DNA from 3 places in the Methylobacterium synurae genome. Region 1 is predicted to be linked to each of the others. Evidence: riboswitches for the same ligand, from Rfam matches in the RefSeq annotation. Region 1 holds a riboswitch; each other region holds the start of a gene.

Region 1 (7,239 bases):
ACCGCATCGGCGTAGAGGTCGACCGAGAGCGGGTGGCGCAGCTGCGCCATCTTGGCGAGGCGCAGGCTCGGCCAGTCGCCGGAAAGCGTTGCATAGGCCTGGCTGAGGCCGGCGAGATCGGAATCGGTGAAGGACAGGGCGACGATGTCACCGGGCGCCTGGCCCAGATCGACCGCCGCCTCGCCCTCGTCGAGGGACACCGTATCGATGCGCAGGAGATGCATCGGCCCTCAAGCCCCCGAGACCAGGCGGGGCCGGGGCGGGAAGGCGACGCCGTCATAGATATCCGCCAGCGCCAGGCTCATGCCGAGGTCCGGCAGGTCGATCGCCTGGTCGAGCCCGGCCACGAGGCGGCGCTGCCAGACGCCGTCCGCATCCCGCCGCCACAGGGCGATCTCGGGAGCGTTCGGCTCGACGAGCAAGATCACCGCGAGGCTCGCGACGGCCTTGTCCTCTTCCAGCTTGTCGAAGGCGTCGAAGTCGCGAGTGGAGGGCGACGGCACCTCGGCGACCAGACGCGGCTCCGCCGCCGTCAGCCCGTTCAGGTCGCGCGAACCGCAATCGACCCCGAGATCGGGCCGGCGGATCTGGCCCGGCAGGGTCTCGACGCTGCCGTCACCGGTGAAGGGCCGGCACGGCGTGCCGCGCGGCCGGGTGCGGAACTCCGCCACGAGGTTGACCACGATGTTGTCGTGGACGTTGCGGGCTCCGGCCATCAAGCGGACCGGCACCCCATCGACCAGCTCGTAGCACTCGTCCTGGCGCTCCTGCCAGGCGAAGAACTCCTGCACGCTCCAGCGCCGCGGCGCAGGCTCCGACATGCGATGCCCTCCCGGGCTAGGGGTTTCGGCGTTCGGGACCGACGATATGGCCTCGGCCGCGCCGACTTGAAAGTATAGCGCGGGTTTCTCCCTCCCCCCTCTGCGGGGGAGGGTGGCCTACGAAGTAGGCCGGGAGAGGGGCAGCGCGACGATATTCCCGGGGGCGCTCTTCACAACGGGTCTGCCCTCTCCGGAAGCGGCGTCCCCTCTCCCGGCTCGCTTTCGCTCGCCACCCTCCCCCGCAGAGGGGGAGGGGGTCAGCAGCGCCACGTCCTTTCCCCGGACAAGCCTGCGGCTGCGCGGAGACGGGACGTGCACGAACCGGAGCGTGAGCCCGTCAGCCCTTCAACGCCGCCGCCACCGCGTCCTTGTCGAACCCGGTGAGCCCGATCACCACCAGCGTCCCATCCCGGTGCTCGCCCGGGCGCCAGGGGCGGTCGTAATGGTGGGCGACGCGGCGGCCGACGCCCTGGACGACGAGGCGCATCGGCTTGTCGGCGACGGCGCAGAAGCCCTTGATCCGCAACACCCCCGCCACCTCGGCGGCCTTCGCCACCCGTGCGGCCAGATCCTCGGGCGAGCCCGCCGCCTTCACCGGCAGAGCCACGCTCTCGAAATCGTCGTGGTCGTGATCCTCCTCCGTCTCGTGGTGCGACGGGCGGGAGGCGAGATCGTCCTCGGCGGCGGCATTCAGGCCCAGCAGCACGCGGGGATCGAGCGCGCCATGGGCGGTCTCGACCAGCTTGACGGCCCGCGGCAGGTGCGCCTCGACCTCCGCGCGGACCCGCGCCCGCTCGGCCTCGTCGAGAAGGTCGGACTTGTTCATCACCACGAGGTCGGCGCAGAGGAGCTGGTCCTCGAACACCTCCTCCAGCGGGTTCTCGTGATCGACGCTGGCATCGGCCGCGGCTTGCGCCGCCATCGCCTCCGGATCGTCCGCGAAGGCGCCGGAGGCGACCGCCGGGCCGTCCACCACCGCCACCACGCCGTCGACGGTGACCCGCGAGCGGATCGCCGGCCAGTTGAAGGCCTGGACCAGGGGCTTGGGCAGGGCAAGGCCGGAGGTTTCGATCAGGATGTGCTCCGGCGGCTCCGGCCGGTCGAGGAGCTTGTTCAGCGCCGGCACGAAATCGTCGGCGACGGTGCAGCAGATGCAGCCGTTCGGCAGTTCCACCACCGCGTCGGCGTCGCAGCCCGGGATGCCGCATTCGGCGAGCAAGGACCCGTCGAAGCCGACATCGCCGAACTCGTTGACGATGATCGCGAGCCGCCTTCCGTCGTTGTGCTCGATGGCGTGGCGCACCAGCGTCGTCTTGCCGGCGCCGAGGAAGCCGGTGACGATGGTGCAGGGAATCTTGTTCAGGATGGTCATGCGGTCACCGGCGCGGGAGGGATGCGGGCAACGACACCCTTGCGGAATTCCTGCGGACGCGCGCGCCAGGGCACGATGCCGTCCGGGGTCCCGGCATAGAGGCCGATGCCGTCGAGGATAGTGTCGGCGGCGATGTTCGGGTCGAGGTCGCCGTAGACGTAGGTCCAGCGGCCCGGGCTCGCGACCGCGACCGTGCAGGGCCGCTTGCAGACCGAGAGGCATTCCACCGGCTCGATCCGGATCGGCGCCCCGGGCCGGGCCGCGAGGGCCTGCGCCAGCGCGTCGTGCAGGCGGGCCCCGGCGCGGGGACCTTCGCCTGTATCGGCGGCGTCGCGGCAGGTGGTGCAGACGTAGAGGGTGACGGGTTCGCTCACGCGGCCACCTCGCTGCGGCGAGCAAAACCCTTCGGCCCGCTCACCGCCTCCCAGGCCCAGCCGAAGGCGAGGCCGAGCACGGCCCAGAAGGCGAAGCCGATCGCCAGCGACCGGGCCGCGAACTGCGCCGCGAAGACCGGCGGCATCGCGGAGATCTCTTCGGGCCCGTGCGGGGCGCCCCAGACATGCGGCGCGACGATGAGGGCGAGGCCGAGGCCGATCGCGGCCGGCCCGCGGCGGATCGCCACCAGGTAGAGGCCGATCGCCGTGGCGAGCGCGGTCGCCACCCACCAGAGCTGGCGCGATTCGAGCCCTGCCGCGGCGATGCCGGGCAGTTCCGGCGGCAGCCCGATCGCCGGAGCCAGGCTGGCGGCGAGAAAGCCGCCGATGCCGAACTTCAGCGCCTCGGAGGGCGTCACCGCGCGGCCGGTCGCGACCAGCACGGCGCCGAGAAGCAGCGCGTAGCCGACGCCGCTCACCAGGGTGGCGAGCGCCGTGAAGGCGAGGCGCGGCAGGCCGGGCGCCGGCTGCCATTGCGGCTCAGCCCCATGGTCGTGGCCCGCATGGGCGAGCACGATCAGCGGGTTGGCGAAGGCGTGACGGGCGGGGGCGACGGCCTCGGCGGTCTCGTATTTCTCCGCCGCCAGGATCAGCGGCGAGGTGAGGGCGAATTGCAGCGCGGAGGCCACGCATGCGGCCAGGAAGCCGGCGACCAGGGCCGCGGCGAGCAGACGTTTCGTCATGGGAGGATCACCTGCACGACCAAAGGGCCGCGGGCCCACGCCCGGTCAGGGCGCAGGCCGCACGGCCCGAAAGGATTCGGCCCTGGTCAGTGGCAGGGGAAGTTGGCGGAGTGGCGCCAATCGTGCGCGGCGTTGTGCAGGGCGACCACCGGCGCGAAGCCGGAGACGAACAGCAGGCCGACGCCGAGGGTGGCGGCGAGGAGGACGGCGCTCAGGCGCTCGCCGACCAGGGCGGGGGAGAGGGACCGGGTGATCGCGACCATGACGAACTCCTGCCGCCCCACCGGCGGCGTCGAGAGAGAAGGGGTGACGGCAGGTCTCCTGGCTCGCGGCCTCGTGCCGGCCCACCGCCTTCCCGGATCGCTCCAGTGGCCGATGGCGGACCGTGTTCGACCGCTCACAGTTGCGGGGGCAGCCGCGGCCCGCCGGAGGCTTCCGGCTTCCGCGTTCCCTTTTCACCTCGTCACCGAGGCACCGTCGCGCCGACCCTAGCGGGTCGGGAACGGGCTTGCAATCGACGCCGGCTGCCGCGACACCTCCGGCCCCGAGGTTTTCGATGCAAGATTTCGACGAGGAGAGGCCCGTGCCGGACCCGAATCGCGCCGCCCCGCGCCTGACCCTGGTGCTGGGCGGCGCCCGCTCGGGCAAGAGCCGCTACGCCGAGGGGCTGATCGAGGCGCAAGCAGGCCCCTGGCGCTACGTCGCGACGGCGCAAGCCTGGGATGACGAGATGGCTGCTCGCATCGCCGAGCACCGCACCCGCCGGCCCCCGCCCTGGGAGACGGTCGATGCGCCCCGCGACCTCGCAACGGTGATCCGGGGAGCGCCGGCCGGCCGGCCCGTGCTGGTCGATTGCCTGACCCTGTGGCTGACCAACGCGATGCTGGACGAGGCGGCCGACCTGGCGGCGGAACGCGATTCTCTGATCGAGGCGTGCAAGGCGGCACCGGGGCCGCTGGTGCTGGTCTCGAACGAGGTGGGGTTCGGCATCGTGCCGGAGAACGCGCTCGCCCGCCGGTTCCGCGACGAAGCCGGCCGCCTTCATCAACGTCTCGCCACCATCGCCGACCGGGTGGTGCTGGTGGTGGCAGGGCTGCCGATGATCATCAAGGGAGACGATCGATGAGCGGAGACGAGGCGGCGCGCCACCGCGCCAAGATGGAGAAGCGCAAGGCGGTGCAGGATGCCGAGGTGGCGGGCAAGACGATCGAGAAGGGCCTGCTCATCGTCCATACCGGCCCGGGCAAGGGCAAGTCGACCGCCGCCTTCGGGCTGATGCTGCGCGCGCTCGGCCGCGGCTGGCGGGTCGGGGTGGTGCAGTACATCAAGGGCGCCTGGGAGACCGGCGAGCGCTTCGCCCTGGAGCGTTTCGCCGATCAGGTCGCCTGGCACACGATGGGGGAGGGCTTCACCTGGGAGACCCAGGACCGCGACCGCGACGTGGCGGCGGCGCGTGCCGCCTGGGTGCAGACCGAGGCGCTGATGGCCGATCCGACCGTCCGGCTCCTGATCCTCGACGAGCTCAACATCGCCTTGCGCTACGACTACCTGCCGCTCGCGGAGGTGGTGGAGGCCTTGAGCCGGCGCCGGCCGGACCTGCACATCGTGGTGACAGGCCGCAACGCCAAGCCGGAGCTGATCGCCGCCGCCGATCTCGTGACCGAGATGGGGCAGGTCAAGCACCACTTCGCCGCCGGGGTGAAGGCCCAGGAGGGGATCGAGTTCTGATCGACACGTTCCGATTGACGACCCGGGCCGGATCGGCGTAGAGGCTCGGCCATGACCAGCCTCTTCCTGTCCGGACTCTATTACGCGCCGCTCAGTTAAGCGGCAGGGTGCTCGTCATCTCTCAACCGCTGCGACATGCCGGCGGTTGAGGCTCCAGGATACCAGGACCCGCCGGCCTCGCTCCCATCCGAGGTCTCCCGTGCCGTCCTCCCCCATCCCGCTTCCCGCCCTCGGCCTGATCGGCTTCGGCGCCTTCGGCCGCCTCGTCGCCACGCATCTGGCGCCGCTGTTCTCGCTGCGGGTCCACGACCCGTTCGCGCCCGATTCCGCCTTCGCGGCGGCCGGCGCCGCGCGGTGCGGCCTCGCCGAGGCCGCCGCCTGCCCGGTGGTGATTCTGGCGACCCCGGTCTCGACCCTCGCCTCGGTGGTGTGCGACGTCGCCCCGCACCTGATTCCCGGCGCACTCGTCCTCGATGTCGGCTCGGTGAAGGTGCGGCCGGCCGCGATCATGCGCGCCGGCCTGCCGCCGGGCGTCGACATCGTCGCCACCCATCCGCTGTTCGGGCCGCAGAGCGCGCGGGACGGGTTGCGCGGCCTCAAGATCGCGGTCTGCCCGGTGCGGGGGAACCGCGCCCGACGGGTCGGCGCCTTCCTGCGCCGCGCCCTCGGGCTCGACGTGATCCTGACGACGCCCGAGGCGCATGACCGGGAGGCGGCGGCGGTGCAGGGCCTGACGCACCTGATCGCCAAGGTGCTGGTGGCGATGGAGCCGCTGCCGACCCGGATGACGACCCGCAGCTTCGACCTCGTGATGCAGGCGGTCGGCATGGTCCGGCACGACGCGCCGGAGGTCTACCATGCCATCGAGCGCGAGAACCCTTACGCGGCGGAGGTGCGGCGGCGGTTCTTCGGCCTCGCGGCGCAGATGGATGAGGAGTTGGGGGAGGGCGCATGCGTCGGGGAGACATTGCGGCTCGAGGCCTGATGCCATTCCGGATTCCGCGTCGCAGCCCCGGGATGTCGGCTTCCTCGGCGCTGGAACGCTGCACCATCGCGTTGCGGGACGATCTTCTCGCCGCAGACGCGAAAAAGCGGGACGCTCGCGCGCCCCGCTTCCTCGCTCGCCCGATCGGGCGTCAGTTGCTCGCCAGGTGCGGCACCGGATCGACCGGGGTCGCGCCCTTCCGGATCTCGAAGTGGAGCTGCGGCGAGGTGACGTTGCCCGACGCGCCGGACTTGGCGATGGTCTGGCCGCGCTTCACCTTCTCGCCGGGGCGCACGTCGATCTCGCCGTTATGGGCATAGGCCGAGACGTAGCCGTTGGCGTGACGCACCAGAACCAGCTTGCCGTAGCCCTTCACGTCGCTGCCGGCATAGGCCACGGTGCCCTCCTCGGCCGCCTTGACCGGGGTGCCTTCGGGCACCGCGATGTTGATGCCCTCGTTGCCGCTCGAGCCGTAGCCCGAGATCACGCGGCCGCGGGCGGGCCAGCGGAAGCTCGATTGCGGATCGGGCGCGGGCGCCGCCGGGGCGACGGCCGGGGCCGGCGCCGGCTCGGGCGCCTTCTCGGGCAGGGCCGCGACCTTCACCGGCTTGACCGGCTCGGGCTTTTGCGCAGGCTTCACCTCCGCGACCTTCTTGGGCTCGGGCTTCGGCATCTCGGCCAGCTTCGGCTCCGGCTTCTTCACCTCCACCGGCTTCACCTCCGCCTTCTTGACCTCCGCCTTCTTGGGCTCGGGCTTGACCGCCTCGGCGACTTTCCTGACCTCGGGCTTCGTCTTCTCGACGAGCCTGGGCTCGGGCTTCTTGATCTCGGCCTTCTTCGGCTCGGGCTTGGGCTCGACCTTGGCGACGGCCTTCGGCTCCGGCTTGTGGGGCTTGGCCGCGACCGTCTCTTCCTCGTCGTCCTGCGGGCGCGCGGCCACCTTGGCGACGGGCTTCGGCTCGGGGCGCTGCGGCTTGGCGGCGACCCGCTCCTCCTCCTCGCGCGGCTCGGGCTTGCGCGGGTTGAGCTTGGCGGCGCGCTCGGCGGCGGCGGGCGCCACCGCCTTGGCCTCGGCCTGGCCGGGGCGGGCATGGACCTTGCGGACCGGCTCGGGGGCCGGCTCCGGCTCCGGCTCGCGGCGCGGGGGCTCGCGGCGGACAGGCTCGGGGCGCGGCGCCACCTCGGCGACCCGGCGCACCGGCTCGGCGGCACGGGT
Region 2 (7,239 bases), 3.3 Mb from region 1:
CGTGGTGCGCTCGGAATCCTGCAGCGCGCCCCTGACGTCGTTCTCGTGCTTGGCCGCCACGCCGATCCACAGCACCACCACCACGATCAGGCCGATGATCACCGGCCCGCGGCGCTCCGCCAGGAATCTGGGAAATTGCTTGAGGTGCAGGGCCATCCCGGCTCGTCCAGCGGCTTCGGTCCCTGGCACTATGCAACCCGAAAGTTATCGGTATCTAAATCACGGGCTGCCATTCCGACTCTTTTGCGCGCCGCCGCAATGGTATAGCTTCAATGGAAAGCGCATCGACTACCGGATTGCTTGTCAGATCGTCTCGTTTTCCTGCCGTATAATCCGAATGACAGCATGGCCTATGAGCGTGACGGATGCACGGCCTGCATGTCGAAATGTCCGGAGATCGAGATCGGTGGAAGACGACCCACGAAATCACAACCGGAGGTGGTTTAAGTTGCAGTTTTTCCGTCGGCGTTGCAGGTCGAGTCGTGGCGGTTCCAGCGCGACCATACCTAAACGTCACTCGGTTAACGTAGTCAATCGTGCTCAATTCGATCATCGGGGCCGCCGGGGCGTCCTGCTGATCCGCGACGCCGCCGCTTTCCGTCCCGGTTCCGTCTTCGCGGACGCCGCCGCGAGATGAGGCAACGTATTCGATGAACTTCAGAACGACATGTCAGTGAAACCGGCGTCGCGAGGCGATCTCGGGTCGAGCCGACGCGGCCGAATTGGGGCGGTGTTGCCGCCGGTCTCGTGCCGGACACGAGATTTTTTGTTTCCACTCACGACGGACCGACGGGAAAACCTGTCCTGCTCAACCGCGGCGCAGGCGGCGCCAGCCGAGAACCGCGCCGCTTCCCGACACCACCAGGCCGAGGGCGCTGAAGGCGACGATCACCGTCAGCCGCAGGGCCGGGTGTTGCGCCAGGGGGCCGGCATCGAGGGTGTGGAGGGCATCGAACAGCCAGCGGTTCGTCCGCCCGCTGCGGTCGGTCCGCCCCAGGATCGTGCCGGTGGCGGGATCGATGTGGAACCAGGTTCCGGCCGGATCGTCGAAGGCGAGCCGCAGGACCGGCAGGGGCGGGGCGCCGTGGCGGTCGTACCAGTAGGCATCCGGCGCCTCGAGCCGGGTCACGGAGCGCAACGCCGCCCCCGGCAGCATCGCGCGGGCCGCCGCCACGATCGCGTCCGGCGTCGGGGCGGTGCCGCAGCACGGGGCCGCGCCGCCCGGGCCGGTGGCGACGACGATGGGTTTTCCGCCGATCCAGGCGAAATCGAGCGCGGCGGTGCCGGCGGGCGCTCCCGCGAGGGCGTCGGTCCGAGCGGGGAAGACGGGGGCCGTCTGCCCTGCATAGGCCGCCCGCATGGCGGCGTCGGGCGCGCGGGGCCCGAACCAGCCGCGCGGGTTCATCGACAGCCAGCCGCTGAGCAGGAAGGTGACGACGACGAGGCCGCCCGCCACGCCGACGAGGTGGTGCCAGGCGGCCCAGCCGCGATACGGCGTGAGTCGGCCGCGCATCAGCCGGACGAAGCCCAGCACGTAGCCGCTCACTCCCCCGGCGAGGGCGATGCCTGAGACCCACAGCACCACGTCCTGCCACAGCCCCGCCCGCGCCCGCAGCGGCGTGAGGTAGATCCAGTGGGTCACGGCGCCGGCCCAGTTCCACACCCGCTCGGTCCGGGTGGTGTCGAGGGCGAGCTCCCCCGTGGCCGCGGAGAGGTACAGCTCGGTCCCGGCCGCGTCGCTTAAGCCCACGAGGCGGAACGGCCGCAGCGGATCGAAGCGCGCCGTCACCGTCCACTGGTCGCGGGTGACGAGGCCGAGATCGACCGTGTGGCGGGAAGCCGGATGGGTGGCGGCGAGCGCCGCCGCAGCCTCCCCGGTGAGGGGCGGGAACGGTTCGCCGGTCACCGCCGAGAGCGCCTGGCGCCGCCCGTCTCCTTGCGTGATCCAGTAGGCGGGCTCGGATCCCCGCATCGCCAGGGTGAGGCGGGCGGGAAAGCGCGGGCTCCCCGACCGCTCCAGCGCACCCTGCGGCGTCAGCCGCACGGCGTCGAGGCGGAGCGTCCCCAAGGCCGCGACCCGCTCCGCCTCGGTGAGGGCGGGGAAGCCGACGGCCAGCATCACCAGCCCGGAGACGAACCAGGTGACGATGAAGAGCGCGGTCGCGATGCCGAGCCAGCGATGGCCGAGATGCAGCCATCGCTTCAGGCGCTTGACGACACCTTTCATCAGAACGTGACGTGATAGGCGAGCTCGACCGAGCGCGGGCGGCCGAGCAGCCAGGAATTGGTGTTGCCCGAGATCGCGTAGAGCTGGTCGGTGAGGTTGTAGCCGCGCAGCGACAGGCGCGAGGTCGGCGTCACCTGCCAGTCGAGGGTGGCGTTGAGGAGCGTGTAGCCCGGCCGCTTCACCGTATTGGCGAAGTCGCTGAAGACCGGCCCGACATCGTTGACGCCGAGCCGCGCCACCCAGCCCGGCGCGAAGGCGTAGGCCAGCCAGACATTGGTGACGCGCTGGGGCACGTCGACCGGGACGTTGCCGGTAAACGACACCGCGGCGCCGTTGATCGTCTGGGCGAAGTTGTCGTAGCGGGCCCGCAGCAGGGCGGTGTTGGCCTCGATGCGCCACGCATCGGACAATTGGTAGGCGAAGGCGACCTCGACGCCGCGGGACGACTGGCTGCCGACCTGGGCCACCTCCGTCGGCCGGTCGGGGATCGGGGTCAGCAGGTTGTCCTTGCGGATGTGGTAGGCGGCGAAGGTCCACTCGCCGCGGCCATTGTCGAACAGGCCCTTGGCGCCGGCCTCGACCTGTTCGCCGGTGGCGAGCTGGAACTGCGACTGCGCCACGCTGGTGGTGATCAGGCTGCCGAGGGGATCGGCGGCGGTGGCGTATTGCGCGTAGAGGGCGAGGTCGGGTGTCGGGGTGTAGACGGCGCCGACGCGGGTGCTGACCGAATCGAAGGTTTTTTCGAAGGCGGCACCCGCGAGCGGCCGGTTCACCGCCACCCGGGGCGCGTCGTAGCGGACCCCGGTCACCAGGGCGAGTTGCGGCGTCAGTTCCAGCCGGTTCTCGGCGAAGACCGAGGCCTGGCGGGTGCGCGAGACGATGTCGGTGCGGGTCCCCGTGACGTTGATGAAGCGCCCTTGGGCGAAATTGTACGGATCGACGACGCTCTCGCCGTCGAAGGGGGAGTTGCTGTCGCGGCGGAAATCGACGTGGTTGACGTCGAAGCCCACGACCGTCGACGTTTTGAAGCCGAACAGGCTGCCGCGGAACGTCGCATCGAGGCGGTTGCCGATCTGCTCCTCGTGATGGAAGATCTCGATGTAGTCGCTGCGCCGGATCAGGCCGGTCGCCGGCTGGTAGGTGTATTGCTCGACGTCGCGCCAATGCCGCTCGGTCGAGAGCCGGTAGGCGGTGTTGCGGATCGTGATGTCGGGGGTGGGGTTCCACTCGGTGCGCAACTGCGTCCAGTTGTCGAACCAGGCGATCTGCGAATCCTGGATGTTGTAGTTGGTGAAGCGCAAGCGGTCGGGCACCCGGGTGCCGACGAGCGGCGAGCCCCAGTAGCGGGTCGGCTCGTTATAGCCGAGATCGTGCGAGAGGGTGACGCTCAGGTCGGGCGCCGCCCGCCAGGTCACCGCGGCCGAGAGGGCGACATCACGGAAGTCGCCGTCGGGCTTCACCCAGCCGTCGGCCCGGTTGCCGCTCAGATTGAACCGGTAGGCCAGGTTCTCGCCGACCGGCCCGCCGCTGTCGAGGGCGAGCCGCGCCAGGCCGTCCGAGCCGATCGCCGCCCGCGCCTCGCCGATGGGCGTGAAGACCGGCTTCTTCGGCACCACGTTGATGATGCCGCCGATCGCGCCCTCGCCGTAGAGCACCGAGGCCGGGCCGCGCAGGACCTCGATCCGCTCCGCCGACCAGGTGTCGAACGGGAAGGTGACCGTGCCGGCCCCGACATAGAGCCGCGTGCCGTCATAGAGCTGCTGCACCGAGCCGGCCCCGGCGAAGCCCCTCGCCGTGAAGGCGAGGTTGCCGTTGCCGGGCGCCGCGATGCTGGTGATGCCGACGGCGTTCTGGGTCACCGCCTCCTCGACGGTGTTCTGGCCCCGGGCCCGGACGGTCTCGCCGCTGATGATGTCGAGGCTCGCCGGGGTCTCGAGCGGGGTGAGGCCGAGGCGGGACCCCGAGCGCGACGGCGTCGCGAGGTTGAGGCCGGGCGCGGCCTCCTCGCGGTTGCGGCCCCCCGCGACGTCGATGCGGTCGAGGCTGATCTCCTCGGCGCAAGCAGGGGCGGCAACGAGCAGGACGGTGGCGGCGAGGGCGGTGGAGCGACGGGCGCGGAGCGCGGGCATGGAAGAGTCCAGGGCAGGATGGCGCCCCGTCCGTAGCCGGTCTCGCAAAAAATGTAACGTTATAAAGTTACATTTCCACTCTCCCGGACGATCTGCAGGACGCATTGCGCGCGTCCTGTCGGCGGATCGGGAGGGGAGGGGAGCGAGCATGGCGGGACGGCGCGAGGCTGTGGCACGTCACCGCGAACGACAGCGGGGCGAAGGCTCCTCGCCTCTCGCCTCGACACCCATCAGGACACCCCGCCCGACGTGCTCGCGTGTGACCACGGCTGACGGCAGGTCTCCTGGCTCACGGGTCAGCGCCTGCCATCGTCTTCCCAGGGAGCGTCGAGGATCCCCAGTGACGTAAGGTGATGGAAGGCTCGCCGCTTACAGTTGCGGGGGCAGCCGCGGCTTCGGGCTCGTCACCCTCACCGCGTTCCCTTTTGATCCCCGGAGGGAACCGTCGGAGGCAAGCTTAGCGATTCGGTTACGAAGGAGCAATGGTGATCGCGCGGTCGCTCACGGGAGCGATGCGCGGCGCCTCGCCGGATGGGCCGCCCGCGCAGTGGCGATCCGGTCCACTGTCCCCCCGGTCGATAGCGCAACGCGGCGCGGAGCCCGGCGACCTGTCGCAACGGCAGACTTGACGCCCTAAAATATTAGTGCACCAATGGATGAAAGTATGGAGCGATCCGTCGTCGCTCAAGGGCCGGCAGAGCCCGCAGGCAGCAAAACGGGGGAAACATGACGATCACACGCCGCAATGCGGTCGCGGGGCTCGCGGCCGGGGCGGGGCTCGTCCTCGGCGGGCGCGCCTGGGCGAACCTCGCCCTGCCGACCTCGCCCGTCGTCGTCACGGTGGTGGATGTCGCGGGCAACCTGGCGCTCACCCAGAAGGCGATCGAGGCCTATCGCCGGGCAAAGCCCGGCATCGTCTCGCGCTTCGCCTTCACCAAGGCGCCGGCGCCGGAACTGCCCTCGAAGCTGAAGGCCCAGCAGGCCGCCGGCCGGGTCGACATCGACCTTGTGCTCACCGGCACCGACGGCATCGCCGCCGGCATCGAGCAGACGCTGTGGATCGACCTGAAGCCCTATGCCGGGCAGTTGCCGAAGCCCGCCGACATCTATCAGCCCGCCGCGCTCAGGCTGAACGGCCTGGCGCAGGGCCGGGGCCTGTGCGTCGCCTGGTACCCGTCGGGCCCGCTGATCGAGTACATGCCCGAGCGGGTGAAGACGGTGCCGACGAGCGCCGAGGAGCTTCTGGCCTGGGCGCGCCAGAACAAGGGCAAGTTCATGTATGCCCGTCCGGCCAATTCCGGTCCCGGCCGCACCTGGATCATGGGCCTGCCCTACATCCTCGGCGACAAGGACCCCAAGGACCCGGACAAGGGCTGGGACAAGACCTGGGACTACCTGAAGGCGATCGGCGAGACGGTCGACTACTACCCGGGCGGCACCTCGCAGACGATGAAGGAACTGGGCGAGGGCAGCCGCGACATCATCGTCTCGACCACCGGCTGGGACATCAATCCCCGCGTGCTCGGCGTCGTGCCGGCCGAGGCCAGGGTCGGGACGCTGAAGGATTTCCGCTGGGTGGCGGACGCCCATTACATGGCGGTGCCGAAGGGCGTGCCCGAGGAGAAGCTCGCGGTCATCCTCGACCTGATGGCCTTCCTGCTCCAGCCGGCGCAGCAGGCCTATACCTACGACGAGGGCTACTTCTATCCGGGCCCTGCCGTGAAGGGCGTCACCCTCGACATGGCCCCGCCGGAGAGCCGCGCGGCGATCAAGGACTTCGGCCGGCCCGAATACGACCGGATGATCGCCGACCACCCGATCGAGATGCCGCTCGACGCCGACAGGATGGTGGTGGCCTTCCGCCGCTGGGACGAGCAGGTCGGCTCCGGCAAGAAGCGGTGAGCCATGCCCGATACACGACAGCGTCCGGCCTTATGCCACCCGCAACCTCATCCTGAGGTGTCAGTCCATCAGAGATGGACTGACCTCGAAGGAGGGCTCCAGTTGGCTCGGAGACTTCTGGAGCCCTCCTTCGAGGTCAGTCGATCGAAGATCGACTAACACCTCAGGATGAGGTCGCGGGTGGGATAAGGCCGGTGCCGCACATGAACCGTCCCGTCGTGTACAGTGGCGTTGCGATTGGTCGCTACTCTATATATTCTATTTTGCCGCATTTTCTATGACGAGCCAGTCTCCGCTTCGTCGGGAAATGCTCTAACGCCGCAATGGTCGCCCGCAAAGAGGCGACGCGGCAGGAGAGGACACCGATGGCACGCCATCACGAGGCGCCGCAGGACCTGTGCTTGAGCGGCCTGAGCCGCCGGTTCGGCGCGATGACCGCCCTCGACGGGCTCGACCTGACGATCCGGGGCGGCGAGTTCATCGCGCTCCTCGGCCCGTCGGGCTGCGGCAAGTCGACGGCGCTCAACTGCATCGCCGGGCTCCTGCCGCTTACCGGCGGGTCGATCCATCTCGGCGAGCGCCGCATCGACCGGCTGAAGCCCGAGGAGCGCGGCTTCGGCATGGTGTTCCAGAGCTATGCGCTCTTCCCGCACATGACCGTGGCGAAGAATGTCGGCTTCGGCCTCGCCATGCGGGGCATCAAGGGCCAAGAGGCCGCGCGCCGGGTCGAGGATGCGCTGGCCCTGGTGCGGCTGCAATCGCAGGCCGCCAAGCTCCCGGGCCAGATGTCCGGCGGCCAGCAGCAGCGCGTCGCCATCGCCCGGGCGATCGTGATCGAGCCGCCGGTGGTGCTGATGGACGAGCCGCTGTCGAATCTCGATGCCAAGCTGCGACTGGAGATGCGGGCCGAGATCCGCCGCATCCACGACGCCATCGGCTCGACCACGATCTACGTCACCCACGACCAGGACGAGGCCCTGT
Region 3 (7,239 bases), 2.5 Mb from region 1:
GATGTCCCGCACGTGATCGACCAGCATCAGCAGCATGACGAAGCCGCGCAAGGCATCGATCGAGCCGATGCGGGCGGTGGGGGTATCCGGCGCCGTCACGATGCCGTCTCGGAGGCCAGCCGCGAGAGGAGCCGGCGCACGTCGGGCGGCGTCCAGACCCGGCCGCCGCGGGGCTTGCGCACCCCGCGCCGGGTCAGGGAGGCGGCGATGCCCTCGGGCGTCCCGCCGGCCTCCGCCGTGATGGCGGCCAGGACCGGCGCGAGACGCTGGCGGTAGTGCCGGGCACGGGCGGCGGCTGCATCCCGGCCGGCATCGCCCTTGCGGAGAACGGCCGCCATCAGAACCGCACCGACAGGGTGCCGGTGAACCGCCGCGGGGCACCCGGATAGACCCGGAAGACGTTGAGCGAACTCTCGTAATAGGTGGTGTCGAAGATGTTCTCGACGTTCAGGCCGAAACGGACGTTCTCCCACTTGTAATAGGCCAGCGCGTCGACGGCGATGTAGCCCGGCAGCCGGAAGGCGCCGCCATTGGCGTCGCCCGCCCGCTCGCCGACGGCGCGCACGCCGCCGCCGATCCCGAACCCCTTCCAGGGGCCCTCCTGCGCCTCGTGCACCGCGAGCAGGCTGCCCGAGTGGCGCGGCACGTTGATGAGCGGGGCACCCACCGGCAGCACGTTGTCCTTCGTGACGACGGCGTCGGCGAAGACGTAGCCGGCCAGGACCTTGATCGACGGCGAGAGCTGGCCGGCCGCCGTGAACTCGAAGCCCTGGCTGCGCACCGCGCCGGCGGCGATCGAGAAGCCGGTGTTGTTGGGATCGGCGGTGAGGACGTTCTGGCGCTCGACCCGGAAGGCGGCGCCGGTCAGGCTTAAACGCCCGCCATACAGGTCGAGCTTGGTGCCGACCTCGTAGCCGAGGCCAGTCTCCGGCGCGAACGGGCCGTTGAACGACGAGGCGGCCGCGTCGGGCCCGATATTCGGCCGGAAGCTCGTGCCGACATTGGCGTAGAGCGACAGCTCCGGCAACGGCTGGTAGACGAGGCCGGCCCGGGGCGTGGCGGCGAAGTAGGTCTGGTCGCTCCGGACCCCGGTGGTGCGCTCGCGGAACGACTGCTCGAAGAAGTCGAACCGCACGCCGACCAGCGCCTTCCACTCGGGCGACAGCGCGATCTGGTCCTGGGCGTAGAGCGCCGTGTTGGTGACCTGCTCGAACCCGTTGGTCTGACGGGTGTAGTTCGGAAGCAGCCGGCCGTAGACCGGGGCGTAGATGTCGAGGGAATAGGGATCCTGGCGGGTGTTGGAGCGGATCTGCTGGTAGGTGCCGTCGGTGCTCTCGCGCTCGAAGCCCAGCAGCAGGGTGTGGCCGATCCCGGCGGTATCGAAGCGCCCGACCAGCTCGGCCTGGCCGAGGGCCACGGCGGCGCGGTAGTTGCGATAGTTGCGGTCGCGCAGGACCGTGCGGTTGTCGGCGGCGATGTCCCGCACCTCGACCGCCTCGCCGGCGAGCGAGTTGGAGTTGAGGTAGGTGGCAAGCCGCATCTGCCAGTCGGCATCGAAGCGGTGGTCGACCCGGATCTGCATCGAGTCGTTGGTCTGCCGGATGCTCTGGCCCGGCTCGCCGAGGAAGCGCGAGATCGGCAGGAACCCGAGCCGGTTGTCGATCGCGATGACGCCGCGGTCGAACACCGTGCGGTTCCTCAGGAACTCGGTCTCGACCGTGACCTTGGTGTCGGGCGTGACCTGCCAGCTCACGACGGGGGCGACGAACAGCCGGTCGCCGTCGACGAAATCGCGAAAGCTGTTCTGGCGCCCGGCCGCGAGGTTGAAGCGGTAGAGGAGCGTGCCGTCCTCGTTGAGCGCACCGCCCGAATCGACCGTGCCGCGGACCTGCTCGAACGAGCCCCAAAGCCCGCCCATCTCGACGAAGCGTTCCGCGGTCGGCTGCTTGGTGATGATGTTGACGAGGCCGCCCGGGTCGCTGCGCCCGAACAGGCCGCCGCCGGGGCCCTTCAGCACCTCGATCCGCTCGACGTTCTGGGCGTCGGGCGGCGGCGGGAACCCGCGGTTGAGGGGAAAGCCGTTCTTGTACAGCTCCGAGGTGGTGACGCCCCGGATGGCGTAGCTGAAGATGGTGAGGCCGCCGAAATTGTTCTGCTGCGCGACGCCCGGCATATAGGTGAGGACGCGGTCGACCCGCGTCGCCGCGAGGTCGGTGACGACCTCTCGCGGCGCGACGGTGACGACCTGCGGCACGTCGCGCTGGGGCGTATCGGTCTTCGTGCTGCTCACCGCCCGGTCGCCGCGAAAGCCCGGGGTCGGGCCGATGAGCCCGATCGTGCCGGCGGCGGAGGGCGCCGGGAGCGCAGGGGCGCCCGCCACCACGACCTCGTCGAGGGCGATGGTCTCCTGCCCGTGCGCGGTGCCGGCCGCGAGGCTCAACCCCAGGGCGGTCGCCAGGGCGGGCATGGGATGATGAAGAGGCGGGCGGGTTCTCAACGAAGCATACTCGATGTTGCCGCGCGAATGCGTCCGGGCGAGTGGCAGGCCGAAGGCCGCGCGAAAATCGCGCGGCGCACAGCCCGACCGCTCCCCCGGGCCGCACCGCCCGCGGGACGTGACCGCGCCGCGAGGCGCATGCCGAGGCAGGTCTCTAGCTCGCGGAGCACCGGTCCCGCCTCGCCTTCCCGGTGCCAGGCGCACCAGTGGCTTTCGGCGGCGGGTCATCTCCGCTCACAGTTGCGGGGGCAGCCTCGGCCTCACCGCGGATGCTCCCGCATCCGATGGGGTCACCGAGCTCCCGCTTCGCCCGCGGGCTCAGCACCCGGGGAACCTTGGCGGCACCATCCATGGCAGCCCGACCGTGCGTAAGCAACACTCGGAAACGCAATGTAATAATGTTGCCGAACTTGTGTCCACAGGAACACACCGGCCGGCGACGGGCCCGGGCCTACTCGCCGCGCAGGAAGGCCGCCGTCGCCGGATGGAGCCAGGATGCCGGAACCGCCCCCGACAGGTCGCGGGGGTCGCTCGGCCGCTCGTGCGGCAGGTGCCGGGCGAGGGCCGGCTTCGCCTTGTCGATCGCTGCGACGAAGCGGGCCACCGCCGCCGGGTCGAGGCCGGGCTTGCCGAGGATGAAGCTCCACGATCCCACGGTGTCGATTGCCGCGTCCTGGCCCGGGAAGGTGCCGGGCGCCACGGTGATGCGCCGCAAGGACGGGCTCGCCGCCAGGATCGCCGGAAGAGCCGTCGCCGGGGGGCCGAGGAAGCGAGCCCCGCCCGGACCCTCGGCCATCGCCCGGAAGCCCGGCCAGCCGGTGCCGCCGCCGAACAGGGCCGCGGCCTGGCCTGCCCGTACCATCGCCGGGCCGTCGCCGGCACGGTCGAGGAGAATCGGCCCGATGTCGCGCTCGGGGTCGATGCCTGCCCCGCGCAGGATCGTCCGGCCCATGGCGGTGAGGCCGGAACTGCGCGTGCCCAGGGCCACCGGTTGCCCGCGCAGGTCGTCGAGGCTGCGAACCGGGCTGTCGGCCGGCACCACGAACAGGCCCGGCGCCGCGTAGACCGGGGCGATCACGGTCACGGCCGGCGGCGCGCCCTGCTGGCCAAGCGCCTCGTAGGCGTATTCGCCCTGGACGAGGCCGAGATCGACCCGTCCGTCACGCAGGAGAACCAGGTTCTCGGTCGAGCCCTTGCTGGAGCGCAACTCCACGGTGAGATCCGGGTCCACCTCCCGGATCGCCGCCGCCAGCGCCTCGCCATAGGCCGGGAAGCCGCCGCCGGGCGTCGCGGTGGCCAGGACGAGGCGCAGGGGCTCGCCAGCATGGGCGGAGGTTAGGAGACCGATCCAGGCGGCTGCAGCGATCAACCTGCGATTCAACATGGGTTAAGGTGTCCTCGACCGTCCCGACGGTGGTGCCACCCGGCCCGCCTCCGCTCAAGCCACGGCTCACGCCGTCCACCGGCATAGGGGCCGCCTGCGGTGCCACGCATGCGATCGGGCCGTCACCTCCCCTGCCCGTCGACGGTCGGGTTGCCGTTCCGGCGGCGGGCCTGCCCCGCCCGCCGGAAGCCTCACGCCGCCGCGTTCTCGTCTCCAGGCTCCTCGCTCGTATGCTCGGCGAAATGGGCGATTGGGCCGGGGCGGCCGAGAAGATAGCCCTGCGCCTCGTGGCAGTTCTCGGCCCCCAGGAAGGCGAGCTCGGCCGAGGTCTCGACGCCCTCCGCCAGGACCGGCAGGCCCAGCCCCCTCCCTAAGCCCAGCACCGCCCGCATGATCGCCGCGGTCTCGTGGTTGACGTCGACGGCGCGGATGAACGACCGGTCGATCTTGATCTTGTCGAACGGGAAGGCGCGCAGGTTCGACAGGGACGAGTAGCCGGTGCCGAAATCGTCCATGGCGATCCGCACCCCCATCGCCTTGACCCGGCGCAGGGCGGCGAGCGCCCGCACCGGATCGCGCACGAGCGCCGTCTCGGTGATCTCGAGTTCGAGCCGGGCGGGAGAGAGGCCGGTGGTGATCAGGACCTCGTGGACGAGCTCGGCGAAGCCCGGGGCGTGGAGCTGCACCGCCGAGACGTTGACGGCGATGCGCAGCGGCTTGTCCCACGAGGCCGCCTCGCGGCAGGTCTCGCGCAACACCCACTCGCCGATGCCGAGGATGCTGCCGGTCTCCTCCGAGATCGGGATGAACTGGTCCGGCGGGACGTTCCCCCGCTCCGGGTGCTGCCAGCGCAGCAAGGCCTCGAAGCCGACGACGATCCCGGTGTCGATCGCCATCTGCGGCTGGTAGACGATCCGGAACTCGCCCCGCTCGACGGCGTGGCGCAGGTCGTGCTCGAGGGAGCGGCGATCGCGGATCTGCGCGGCGAGCACCGGTTCGAAGAACCGGTGGACGCCCCGTCCATGGTTCTTGGCGCAGTACAGCGCGGCGTCGGCGTGGTTGAGCAGGGTCTGGGCGTCCTCCGCGTCGGTCGGGCACAGCGCGATGCCGATGCTGGTCGCCAGGATCGGGCCGGCGCCCGCCCGCTGGTTGCCCTCGCGGATCACCCGCAGGATCTCCTCGGCGAGGAGCCCGGCCTCCTCAGCGCGCGCGAGGTCCGGCATCACGATCGCGAACTCGTCGCCGCCGAGGCGCGCCATCATCTGCCGCGGGCCGAGAACCGGGGCGATCCAGCGCGCCAGGGCCTGGAGCAGGCCGTCGCCCATGGCGTGGCCGTAGAGGTCGTTGACGTCCTTGAAGCGGTCGAGGTCGAGGCAGAGGACGGCCACGAGGCGGCCGCCGGAGCGCGCCGCGGCGATCTCCTCGTCGAGGCGGGCGCGGAAGCTCGCCCGGTTCGGCAGGCCGGTCAGGGTATCGTGGTGGGCCAGGAACTGGATGTCCCGCTCGGCCTTGCGCCGTGCCCGCAGGTCGCGGACCGCGACGGCGTGGAAGGGCCGGTTGCCGAGCGGCCGCCGGATCACGTCGACCGGCAGCGCCTCGCCGTCCGCTCCCCTGAGTTCGGCCTCGACGAGGTGGCCGTTCGGGCCGGCGTCGAGGCGCGCGACCACGACCTCGGGCAGGATCTCGGTGATCGGCCGTCCGACCAGAGCCGCCGGCGTCCGGCCGATCAGCTCGGCGAGGCTGGTATTGACGGTCACGATGCGCCGGCCCTCGCAGATCGCGATGCCCTCGACCGCGGCGTCGGCGAGGCTGTTCATCAGATCCTGCGACTCGCGCCGGCGCCGGGCGCGGCCGTCCAGAGTCAGGCCGGTGAAGGCGAGGACGAGGAGCGTCAGGCTGGCAAAGCCCAGCGAAGCGGCGAACTCGCCGCCGCTGGCCGTCGGCACGAGCCCGCCGGCGGCCAGGCTGAGCGTGACCGCGTGCGGCAGCATCACCGCGCAGGACAGGAGCAGGGCTCCGGCGCCGCGGCTCGCCGGGCTCTCCCGCAGGCTGCAATTCAGGGCGAGGCCGGCGAGCACGATCCCGGCCGCCCCGGACAGGGCGAGGCCGGCGAGCCAGGCCGGACCGCCCGCCCCCGGCAGGCTCGCCGAGGCCGAGGCTGCGACCGCGGCGAGGCCCAGTCCGATCAGGCCGCCGCCGAGAGCCGGCCCGACGCGGCGGGGCGCCGAGACGGCGGCCCGCAGGCCGCCCCCGGCGAAGAGCACCATGAGCACGAGGCCGAGCAGCAGGATCTCGCTCCGGCGCAGCATCTCGTCGGGGGCGCGGATCGCGGCCTGTGCGATCACCTGGCTCGCCCACAGCCCGAACCCGCCGGCGATGGCGGCGGCCGAGATCCAGATCCCCCGGCTGGTGCCGCTCGTGGCACGGGCATGCTGGAGCAGGTCGATCGTGGTGATCGCGGCGAGCACGCCGATCAGCAGCGACAGGCCGATAAGCCGCCCGTCATGCAGGGCAAGCAGGGTTTCGGCGGTCTGCAGCATGAGAGAGTCACGTCCAGCCTCGGCTTCCGGCACCGTGGCGGAAAGCCGGTTGCGAAGCGGTAAAATACATCGGCCGATTCCCGCATTCGCGAGCGAACCGCACGGAATTAGACCGGTTATACTGCGTCGGCGGTGCTCGATCTGCGGTTGTCGGCACCGGCGGACCCTCGGGCAGGAAAACAGTCATATCCTGCCGCAACCCGGGGCCGACCTTTCGCGAGGGCGCCGAGGACCATGACCGGGATGCCGACGAGCCTCAATCGCCGTCGAGCCGCAGGTGCGTGATCGCGCAGCCCCGCGCCACGAGATCCGTCGGGTCGAGGTCGGGAAACAGTCCGGCGTAGCGGCGCACCAGGGCCGCGGCGAGCGCCTCCGCATCCCGGATCGTCGGCAGCGAGGCTGCAAACAGCTCCGGCGTCACCGCCGCCACGGGTACGCGCTGGTGCACCGCCACGCACAGGCCGGTCCGGAATCGGCTCGGGTCGAGGACCGGCAGTTCCTCGGCGCCATCGGGCCGGCGGCGCCCGGCCCGACGGATCGGCAGCAGGGCGTAGCGCAGGCCGACGCGATTGATCGTGCGTTCGAGGTTGAAGTGGACGAGGTCGCGGCCGGGGCCCCCAACTCCGAAAAATCCGCTTCGTGCAGGCGGATCAATGCGTCGACGCCGAGCGACGCAGTAAGATCGGCGACCGCGACGACCCGCGTCGCACCGCCCTCCTCCACGGCGACGTGGCGGCTGTTCGAGATCGGCAGGGACATGGGAGACTACCGGAACGGCGGCTCGTCGAAGCTTCGCAGCTTGCGCGAGTGCAGGCCGT

What was found. Region 1 has a riboswitch for cobalamin ahead of HBB12_RS09305 (CbtB domain-containing protein). Riboswitches for the same ligand answer to the same signal wherever they lie in the genome.
Region 2: linked by a shared signal. The riboswitch ahead of HBB12_RS24170 (TonB-dependent receptor) and the one ahead of HBB12_RS09305 (CbtB domain-containing protein) in region 1 are both predicted to bind cobalamin.
Region 3: linked by a shared signal. The riboswitch ahead of HBB12_RS20770 (TonB-dependent siderophore receptor) and the one ahead of HBB12_RS09305 (CbtB domain-containing protein) in region 1 are both predicted to bind cobalamin.

The regions. Positions count from the first base shown of each region.
Region 1 covers NZ_JAAQRC020000001.1:2,015,403-2,022,641, reverse strand. Annotated here, with positions in the region: gene cobN (cobaltochelatase subunit CobN) at 1-224, opposite strand, end outside; gene HBB12_RS09325 (Uma2 family endonuclease) at 231-821, opposite strand; gene cobW (cobalamin biosynthesis protein CobW) at 1,159-2,193, opposite strand; gene HBB12_RS09315 (DUF1636 family protein) at 2,190-2,567, opposite strand; gene HBB12_RS09310 (CbtA family protein) at 2,564-3,310, opposite strand; gene HBB12_RS09305 (CbtB domain-containing protein) at 3,397-3,573, opposite strand; cobalamin riboswitch at 3,605-3,804, opposite strand; gene cobU (bifunctional adenosylcobinamide kinase/adenosylcobinamide-phosphate guanylyltransferase) at 3,867-4,436, shown strand; gene cobO (cob(I)yrinic acid a,c-diamide adenosyltransferase) at 4,433-5,038, shown strand; gene HBB12_RS09290 (prephenate dehydrogenase/arogenate dehydrogenase family protein) at 5,238-6,023, shown strand; gene HBB12_RS09285 (peptidoglycan DD-metalloendopeptidase family protein) at 6,175-7,239, opposite strand, start outside.
Region 2 covers NZ_JAAQRC020000001.1:5,274,579-5,281,817, forward strand. Annotated here, with positions in the region: gene HBB12_RS24160 (putative bifunctional diguanylate cyclase/phosphodiesterase) at 1-156, opposite strand, end outside; gene HBB12_RS24165 (PepSY-associated transmembrane domain-containing protein) at 809-2,227, opposite strand; gene HBB12_RS24170 (TonB-dependent receptor) at 2,227-4,356, opposite strand; cobalamin riboswitch at 4,614-4,818, opposite strand; gene HBB12_RS24175 (extracellular solute-binding protein) at 5,083-6,258, shown strand; gene HBB12_RS24180 (ABC transporter ATP-binding protein) at 6,624-7,239, shown strand, end outside.
Region 3 covers NZ_JAAQRC020000001.1:4,510,857-4,518,095, forward strand. Annotated here, with positions in the region: gene HBB12_RS20760 (acetyltransferase domain-containing protein) at 1-102, opposite strand, end outside; gene HBB12_RS20765 (hypothetical protein) at 96-338, opposite strand; gene HBB12_RS20770 (TonB-dependent siderophore receptor) at 338-2,467, opposite strand; cobalamin riboswitch at 2,626-2,849, opposite strand; gene HBB12_RS20775 (TAXI family TRAP transporter solute-binding subunit) at 2,949-3,866, opposite strand; gene HBB12_RS20780 (putative bifunctional diguanylate cyclase/phosphodiesterase) at 4,073-6,421, opposite strand; gene HBB12_RS20785 (hypothetical protein) at 6,678-6,875, opposite strand; gene HBB12_RS20790 (AMP nucleosidase) at 7,187-7,239, opposite strand, start outside.